Regions from separate parts of the Cytobacillus sp. BC1816 genome, predicted to be linked through region 2. Evidence: predicted binding sites of a transcription regulator. Region 2 holds the regulator's gene; the other holds the start of a gene.

Region 1 (4,430 bases), 290 kb from region 2:
CTGCCCTTATGCTGACTAACCCGAATACTTTAGGTTTGTTTGAAGAAAACATTCTTGAAATGGCTGAGATTGTTCACGGCGCCGGCGGGAAGCTGTACTATGATGGAGCTAACCTGAATGCTGTACTTTCAAAAGCACGTCCGGGAGATATGGGGTTTGACGTTGTTCACCTTAACCTGCATAAAACCTTTACAGGACCGCATGGCGGCGGCGGACCGGGATCAGGGCCAGTAGGCGTAAAAGAGGATCTGATTCCTTACCTTCCGAAGCCTGTTTTGGTTAAGAACGGTGACCAATATGAATTTGATTATGACCGTCCGCAATCAATCGGCCGAGTAAAGCCATATTACGGAAACTTCGGAATCAATGTCCGGGCTTATACTTATATCCGTACTATGGGGCCAGATGGACTGAAGGCAGTTACGGAAAATGCGGTATTAAACGCAAACTATATGATGAGAAGGCTTGCGCCATTCTTTGACCTGCCATTTGACAGACATTGCAAGCATGAATTCGTTTTAAGCGGAAAGCGCCAAAAGAAACTTGGCGTGCGTACATTGGATATTGCCAAGCGCCTTCTTGACTTTGGCTACCATCCCCCAACCATCTACTTCCCGCTTAACGTGGAAGAGTGCATAATGATTGAGCCGACAGAAACAGAATCAAAAGAAACGCTGGACGCTTTTGTCGACGCCATGATTCAAATAGCTAAAGAAGCTGAGGAAAACCCTGAGATTGTTCAGGAAGCACCTCACACAACAGTAATTGGCCGTCTGGATGAAACAATGGCTGCAAGAAAGCCGGTTCTTCGCTATCAAAAACAATAAAACGAAAATGGGTGTCCTTAAGAGGGCACTCTTTTTTTCGGTATATTGACTATTATCTGAACTCTGTGAAGGAATAAGGAAATTCGTGAGTAATGCAGCGATTCCGGGGAAAAGAATCAAGCTAAATGAGGAAAAAACAGCGGTTTTTCGGAATGAATTATGATTGAACCTGCAGAGGGTTTTCCAATCAAGAGACCCCGTTAAGGTAACGGGGTCTTTTCAAATATTGCTATTATTTTTTCGCTTTCACTTTTCCTGTCCATTTTTTAAATCCGCCCTGCAGGTGTGAAAGGTCTTTGTATCCTTTACGATGCAAAAACTGGGCAGCTCTCGCACTTCTCATGCCGCTTTGGCAATATAAGTAGACTGGCTTGTCCGGACGCAATTCCTTCATGCGCATTTTCATTTGTGAAAGCGGTATATTGCGGGCACCTAAAATATGGCCGTTTTCAAATTCATTTGGTTCACGTACATCAATTAATTGGGCTTTTCTGTAGCCTTCTCTGAACTGGTCTTCCGAAAGCGTTTTAACAATTCGGCGCTGATAAAACCAGGTTATCACGGAATAGGTAATGATTGCACCCAAAATGATAAGAATGAAATAAAGTGTTTCCAATATGTCTTTCTCCTTTCACACATAGGTAAGCCAACTAATATTATATAAGCCTTTCCTAATAGGAGTAAAGGAAATCTGTTAAATTTGTTATGGAAATTCAACTTGCTTTAAATTTCACTGGAATTTTGGTAGACTATTAACCGCAAATGACTAGTTAAAGAATCTGAAAATGAGGGCTACATATGACTAAAGAAGTTTGGCGGTTTATCGATTCGAAAGAGGGATCACCTTCTTTTAATATGGCTTTGGATGAAGCATTGCTTGACTGGAACAGTGAAGGCAAAATGCCTCCTGTAATCCGTTTTTACGGCTGGAATCCGGCAACTCTTTCAATCGGTTATTTCCAAAAGGTTGAAAAAGAAATAGATATGGAAGCTGTGAAGCAGCATGGATTGGGATTTGTCCGCAGGCCTACAGGCGGAAGAGGCGTGCTTCATGAACATGAACTCACTTACAGTGTGATTGTACCTGAATCCCACCCCGATATGCCGAATACAGTAACTGAGGCATACAGAGTTATTTCTGAAGGGATTTTAAAAGGTTTTCACGGACTTGGGATGGAAGCTTATTTTGCAGTGCCGAAGACAGCTGATGAAAGGGACTCTCTGAAAAATCCAAGATCTGCTGTTTGTTTTGATGCCCCCAGCTGGTATGAACTTGTTGTAGAAGGCCGTAAAGTGGCGGGGAGCGCACAAACAAGGCAAAAAGGGGTAATCCTTCAGCATGGTTCCATTTTGCTTGATTTGGATGAAGACAAGCTGTTCAGCTTGTTCAAGTATCCGAATGACAGAGTCAAAGAGAGAATGCAAAAAGCCTTTAAGAATAAAGCTGTTGCCATAAATGAGCTGACAGCTGAAAAAATTACTCTGGATCAAGCAAAAACAGCTTTCAAAAAGGGATTTGAAGAAGGCTTGAATATTGAACTTGAACCTTACAGGCTTACAGATGAAGAAATGGCATATGTACAAAAAATCGCAAAAGAGCGATATGAAAGTGATGACTGGAACTATAAGAGATAAAAGCGGCAAAGTCGCTTTTTCTCTTTTTTTAATGAATATTTTTCCAATTGTTACCCTGTAAAAGTGCAAGCTTCAAAATATGTTAAAATTTTTCGTTATTTGTCGGAAATCGGCTATTAACTCTGTTTTTCTTTAAATTTTGGTATATTTTAAGTTTGACAAAATTACTTTTAGCTGAATTTAACACAATATATAGTGGTGTCGAAAATATTTAGGACACTATATATTGATTTTGGGGTTTGAGGTATGGTAACTTTAGGGTACTCTTTTAAAACAGATAGATTTACCCTATCTGCCAGAATGCTTACACATTAATTGATAATTGAATTTAGAAGGAGTTGTAACAATGTCTGTTGCTCTAGGACAAAAAATGAAATTGAACATTGATCGTTTAAACAAGGATATCCGTCTTTTTCCTCAGGTTCACCCTGTAACCCCAGATATGAAAATGACCCACAAAGGTGTTTCCCGCTTAGTTATGCTAGATCGTTACACCTTCAAAGACACCGAGAAAGTGACACTCACAAACGGTGACTTCGTCGTCCTCACAATCAAGGAAGATCCAAAATTTCCGGCACGCGGCTTAGGGTTCATCCAGGATATTGACTGGGAAAACAAGACAGCCAAGGTATTAGTAGAGGAAGATTACAGAGGAGTGCTGGATGATCCGGAAGAATCGAGAACAGGCATTATTACAAAGCCTCTTGATGTAATCGAGAAACCCCTTGAAATCTACTATGAGCAAATCGCCAAGCGTAACGCAACAGGCCTGGCATCTGTTGAGAAGACCGAAGAAAAGAGAAAAGAATGGTTTGAAAAATTCTATCAGGAATTGAAAAACTTGAATTTCATTCCGGCTGGCCGCGTATTGTATGGAGCGGGTGCCGACACAGATGTTACGTACTTCAACTGCTACGTAATGCCATTCGTACAGGACTCCCGTGAAGGAATTTCCGAACACCGCAAGCAGGTAATGGAAATCATGAGCCGAGGCGGAGGAGTTGGGACAAACGGTTCAACCCTAAGGCCGCGCAACACTCTGGCTAAAGGAGTAAACGGCAAGTCATCGGGTTCAGTATCCTGGCTTGATGATATTGCGAAGCTTACACACCTTGTGGAGCAGGGAGGTTCCCGCAGAGGTGCTCAGATGATTATGCTGGCCGACTGGCATCCGGACATCATCGAATTCATCATCTCGAAAATGCAAAACCCAAGAATTTTACGATTCCTTCTTGAAAATACAAATGATGAAACAATAAAAAAATATGCAAAAGAAAAATTAAAATTCACTCCATTTACTGAACAGGAAATTGCCATGTACCAGGGTATTATTAATTACAAGAGCATTCCCGGCTATGGCGGATTCAGCGATAAAATCATAAAGGATGCCGAAGAAAAATTGGAGACTGGCGGTACTTACAGTGTTCATAATTCTGAATTTCTGACCGGGGCAAACATTTCAGTCTGCCTGACAAAAGAATTTATGGATGCAGTTGAAAATGATGCAGACTATGAGCTTCGGTTCCCGGATGTTGAATCATATGATGCTGATACCATGAAAACCTACAACGAAGAATGGCATAAAGTCGGTGACGTCAGAGAGTGGGAAAAACTTGGCTATAAAGTCCGAGTTCACCGCAAAATCAAAGCGAAAGAACTTTGGAACCTGATTAATATCTGTGCAACATACTCAGCAGAGCCAGGTATTTTCTTTATTGATAATGCCAACGACATGACCAATGCACAGGCTTACGGACAAAAGGTTGTAGCAACAAATCCGTGTGGCGAACAGCCTCTCGCGCCATATTCTGTCTGCAACCTTGCAGCAGTGAACCTTGCAGAAATGGCAGATAAGGAAAATAAGACCGTTAACTTTGAAAAGCTGAAGCGTACTGTTGAGGTAGGAGTACGTATGCAGGACAATGTAATAGATGCTACACCATACTTCCTTGAAGAAAACAAAAAGCA
Region 2 (4,430 bases):
TTGCGCGGGCACTTATCATATTTCAGATCGACTGACCCTCTTTGAATCACAAGCTCCGGATGATAGCCCTGCATAAAGTTCACACAGCCCTCCAAGCTAGGACATTTATTGCACTCCTTGCTCTGCTGTGTATATTCAAAGAGTTTGCTAAGGCTCTTTTCAACCATCTCAGATGTCAATTCATCCCGATGAGTTTGGATAAATGCCTTCACTTCAGGGTGATTAAGCGTTTGGTTTCTCATTTTCTCATACCTTTTTTGAAAACCTTCATTGCCCGCAAGGCGTCTTAATGTTTCATTGATTTTCTCCATCAATCAGTCACCTCCTGTGATCGCAGTTTTTTTAATTTTTCGTTAAGCTCCCTCTTTTTCATTTCCAGCTCATACTGTTCCTTTTCGCTGTTTTGCTTCTGAGACTCTTTCTTTTTGGCGGCTGCACTGCCTTTTTCATCAAACCAGTCCGGCAGCATCTCCGTCCTGATCGGCTTCTTTTTGTTTCCAGCTGTGCTGGCTGTTTTCTTTCCTTCCGCCCAATCCAGGTATTGCCGGTGTTCTTTCTTAGCTAAATCAATAGCTTCCTGGGGTGTTTTTATTTTCTTTCTTGCCCAGTGGCCAGCTATTTTTTCTACGTAGCCTTTGGTCAATTTCATATCTGTTTTGAGCATAACATATTGAATCAGCACATTAATTACCCCGGGCAAAAGCTTTTGCTGGAACATGACATCTTCAATAATCTGCAGATCACCTTTCGATGGCTCTGCCCCTCCGGATATATCCTTTAAAAGCTGCCTTGGTGAGGTGATCTCCAAATAACGGATCAATTCTTCTTCCTGGGTTTCAGGCTGTTTTTTATGAGTCTGATGGATGGCAGGATGAACCCTGTCAATCAGGGAAGGCAGCTGGTCCTGATTTTGGATTTGATACCAATCCCGTGCAGATTTTCTTAACTCCTCAATGTCTATCTCATTATCTTCATTTACAGCACTGATGACGATATTTTTCATTTGAATAGGGTCGATTCCGTACAAAAAGGCAAGATTGCTGATGGATTCCTTTACTTTAACTGTAATGGCCTTTTTCGGTACAAGCGATTCATTCAGCCCTGCCTGAAGCAGTTCAAAATTAAAATCTTCATTCCCGATTTGAATGCCTTCCTGCTCCTGCCTTCCAATATACCCTTCCCCCTCTGATTCATTCATCAGCTGCACCACTTCATCGCCAACCTCAAAAGTACCTGGGTGTCCTGATTTAAATACATCCTGAAAAGCCTTGGTTACTTCCTCATACCCTGTGGCTGTCATCACCTTCTGATCTGAGAAGAAGCGCTTCAGCCTCATAAATTGGTTTCTGCCCAATTTCTTATAAAGATAAATATTGAGCATGCCATCAAGGAAAAATTGTTCAGGTGTCAGCGGGGGGAGCAGTTCATAAATAAATGACCTTGTCTCCTCATCTTTGTTTACGTATACCTTTAAAAGTCCTATCCCTTCAAGCTTGAGGCGGGCTTCATATATATCCTTAAGCCCCATGTCCATAAAATTCATTAAACTATGGTGTGAATTAGAAGATGACCATAGCCTATTTTCTTCAAGTTCCGCCCATAATGTCATATATAAACTGAAGCATACAGAGCCAATGAGCGGCTGGTATAACAGCGTCAGCACTTTTCGGTCATAATCATGCAAAAGCCCGCTAGCTGCTACTGTATATCGATCAATGGGGAGCATCTCCTGCCAATGCTGGGCCATGGTGTTCACCTTTTTCTATTAAGAATATTTATTACACTTATTAATCTCAAAAGCATATACCGTAAAAAAAGAGCCAAAGAAGTCCTTCAGCCCATCAAACTATTTCATTAGAAATCAGAGACAGCGACAGCTGACCTGATTTAAGATTGTTCTTTTTTGATTAATTCTTTGAGTTCATCAATAAAAACATTGATATCCTTAAATTGCCTGTATACCGATGCGAAACGGACATATGCCACATCATCCACATTTGCGAGCCTGTCCATGACCATTTCGCCAATTTCATCGCTTTTTATTTCGGAGACACCGTTGCTGCGGAGCTCTTTTTCCACTTCAAAAGTAATGTCCTCCAGGTCCTTTAGGGCAACCGGCCTCTTTTCACATGCTTTAATAAGGCCTCTCAGTATTTTTTCCCGGCTGAATTCCTCTCTGGTGCCTTCTTTTTTCACAACGATTAAAGGAATTTCTTCCACTTTTTCAAAAGTCGTAAACCGGTATCCGCATTTCTCGCATTCCCTTCTGCGCCGAATGGACCTGCTGTCATCAACAGGACGGGAATCGAGAACACGGGTATTATTGTTTTGGCATGAAGGGCATCTCATACAATCAGCTCCGAATTCTTTTATAAGTAAGTTATTTTGCTGGCGTTAGACCAATTACCGAATTTTATTTGTTACTCTTATCTTATAAAAAAGGAGTTGTCAGTACAAGTACTACTATTTATCTGCGTTTCTTGCAGAACCGAGAAAATCATGCCGTTTATTCACCTTTTCATAAATGGAAAGAGCTTCTCTCTTAAGGATTGGGTGGACACCTGCCGGAGAGGATTGCTCAGTTGAGATATTGATATCTACCGCCGTTTCGAAAGGCCTGACAGTCACGACTGTGACAATGGCAAAACAAGATTTAATTTTCTTAATTTCTGCTGCTATCTCGCCGCGTTCTCTGGAAATGCTGAGAATGTTCACATTTTGGTCTGCTTTAAATAAATCTTCGATCGTTTGCATCATTTGAGCTGTATTAGTTCTATAATATCTTGTAGTGAGCTCAGGATCAGAGTGGTTTTCATTTGTTTCACACTGCTTTTTATAGCGGCTGGCAAACTGCCTGAAAATAGACATCCTCTTTCCTCCGTTATTTATTATGTATCCTTATTGTACTATTTTTTACAAATGTCTCATAGATTCTTGTTTATCTTACATATTATGCCCGTTAATTTCCGCTGCAGGCACTCAAGCTTTCCCTCGGGACTGCCGACGCCCCCGACGCTCTGCGTCTGCGGGGTATTCCATTGTACGCTACTCCCTCAGGAATTTGAATAAACTTCCTTGAATGAGCATTTTCGAGGATCTCGCACCTTCCGCTCCAATCAACTCAGTGAATAACTCATTTAGAAGATTAAAAACAACAAATTGAAGTTTTATACTCCGGGCAAAATAAAAAGAGGTGTATTAAATACACCTCTGGATTGCCTAAGATCATTCTGTTATTAAAGTACCTGAGCTTGTTTAACTTGAACTGGACCCATACCGCGAGGAATTTCGATATTCTCACGCGTTTGAGCTCCTAACGATTCTGCAATAAAGTCTGCAGCGATGTTAGGGTCAAGATCTCCACACGTATACACATCAATGCTGGCATAGCCATGCTCCGGGAAGCTGTGAATAGTTAAATGAGATTCAGAGATGATAACCACTCCGCTTACACCCTGTGGCGCAAACTTATGAAATGCAACCTCGCGAATTTCAGCACCAGATTTTAATGCAGCATTTACGAATGTCTGCTCAATAAAATCCATATCATTTAACTTTTCAAAATCGCATCCCCAAAGTTCTGAGATTACGTGACGACCCATAGTTTCCATATTCAAATTTCCCCCTTTAAACTTTTAAGCTATTAATTAATGAAATTCCAGATTTAAACTGGTCCATAACTACCACGGGGGAAAGTTAGTCCAGAGAGGTCCTAACCCTTTAAGTAGCTACCATACCAAAACCTCGGAGAAGTTCACGAGGATTAGTATACTTTGTTTAATTTCTTTTTGCAACACATTGTTTTACATTTTTTTTGGCAAAATCCTTGAAGGCTTTGTCCTTCTCAGGATTTAATTCTGTCCAATAAAAGGAGCCTGCCGGGGAATGGCAGGCTTAAGGGTATGGGTAGTTTTATATTAAGAGAAACTGGCAATTAACCAATTTTTACTGCAGATGCCTGAAAAAGTTCCTGTGCAACAAATTTTGTTAAATCTACAACGCGGCAAGAATAGCCCCACTCATTATCGTACCATGCAAGTACTTTCACTTTGCTGGTGCCGATTACCATTGTTGATAATCCATCAATGATGGCAGAGTGTTCATTTGTGTTGAAATCAATTGAAACCAATGGTTCGTCAGTAATATCAAGGATACCGTGCAGCGATCCCTGTGAAGCAGCTGCAAAAGCCGCATTCACTTCTTCTATTGTAACGTCGCGCTTTAAGTCCACCACGAGGTCAACTAAAGATACGTTAGGCGTTGGGACACGGAGTGCCATTCCATGCAATTTGCCCTTTAAGTGAGGCAATACCAGCGACAATGCTTTTGCGGCACCAGTGGAAGTCGGGATTATGGACTGTCCGCAAGCACGGGCCCGGCGCAAATCCTTATGCGGGTTATCAATATTTTTTTGGTCGTTAGTATATGCA

The links. Region 2 encodes NrdR, which represses ribonucleotide reductase genes. Its sites were predicted from a motif close to AACACNATATATNGTGTT; they were not measured.
Region 1: ACR42H_RS20285 (vitamin B12-dependent ribonucleotide reductase) is a predicted target of NrdR. The motif match lies at 2,645-2,662, and genes of this name have one in related genera.

Annotation. Positions count from the first base shown of each region.
Region 1 is NZ_CP195611.1:3,980,779-3,985,208, reverse strand. It holds gene gcvPB (aminomethyl-transferring glycine dehydrogenase subunit GcvPB) at 1-827, shown strand, start outside; gene ACR42H_RS20295 (rhodanese-like domain-containing protein) at 1,060-1,443, opposite strand; gene ACR42H_RS20290 (lipoate--protein ligase family protein) at 1,626-2,462, shown strand; gene ACR42H_RS20285 (vitamin B12-dependent ribonucleotide reductase) at 2,809-4,430, shown strand, end outside.
Region 2 is NZ_CP195611.1:4,265,894-4,270,323, forward strand. It holds gene dnaI (primosomal protein DnaI) at 1-311, opposite strand, end outside; gene ACR42H_RS21700 (replication initiation and membrane attachment family protein) at 311-1,747, opposite strand; gene nrdR (transcriptional regulator NrdR) at 1,888-2,349, opposite strand; gene ACR42H_RS21710 (hypothetical protein) at 2,464-2,868, opposite strand; gene speD (adenosylmethionine decarboxylase) at 3,237-3,611, opposite strand; gene ACR42H_RS21720 (glyceraldehyde-3-phosphate dehydrogenase) at 3,935-4,430, opposite strand, start outside.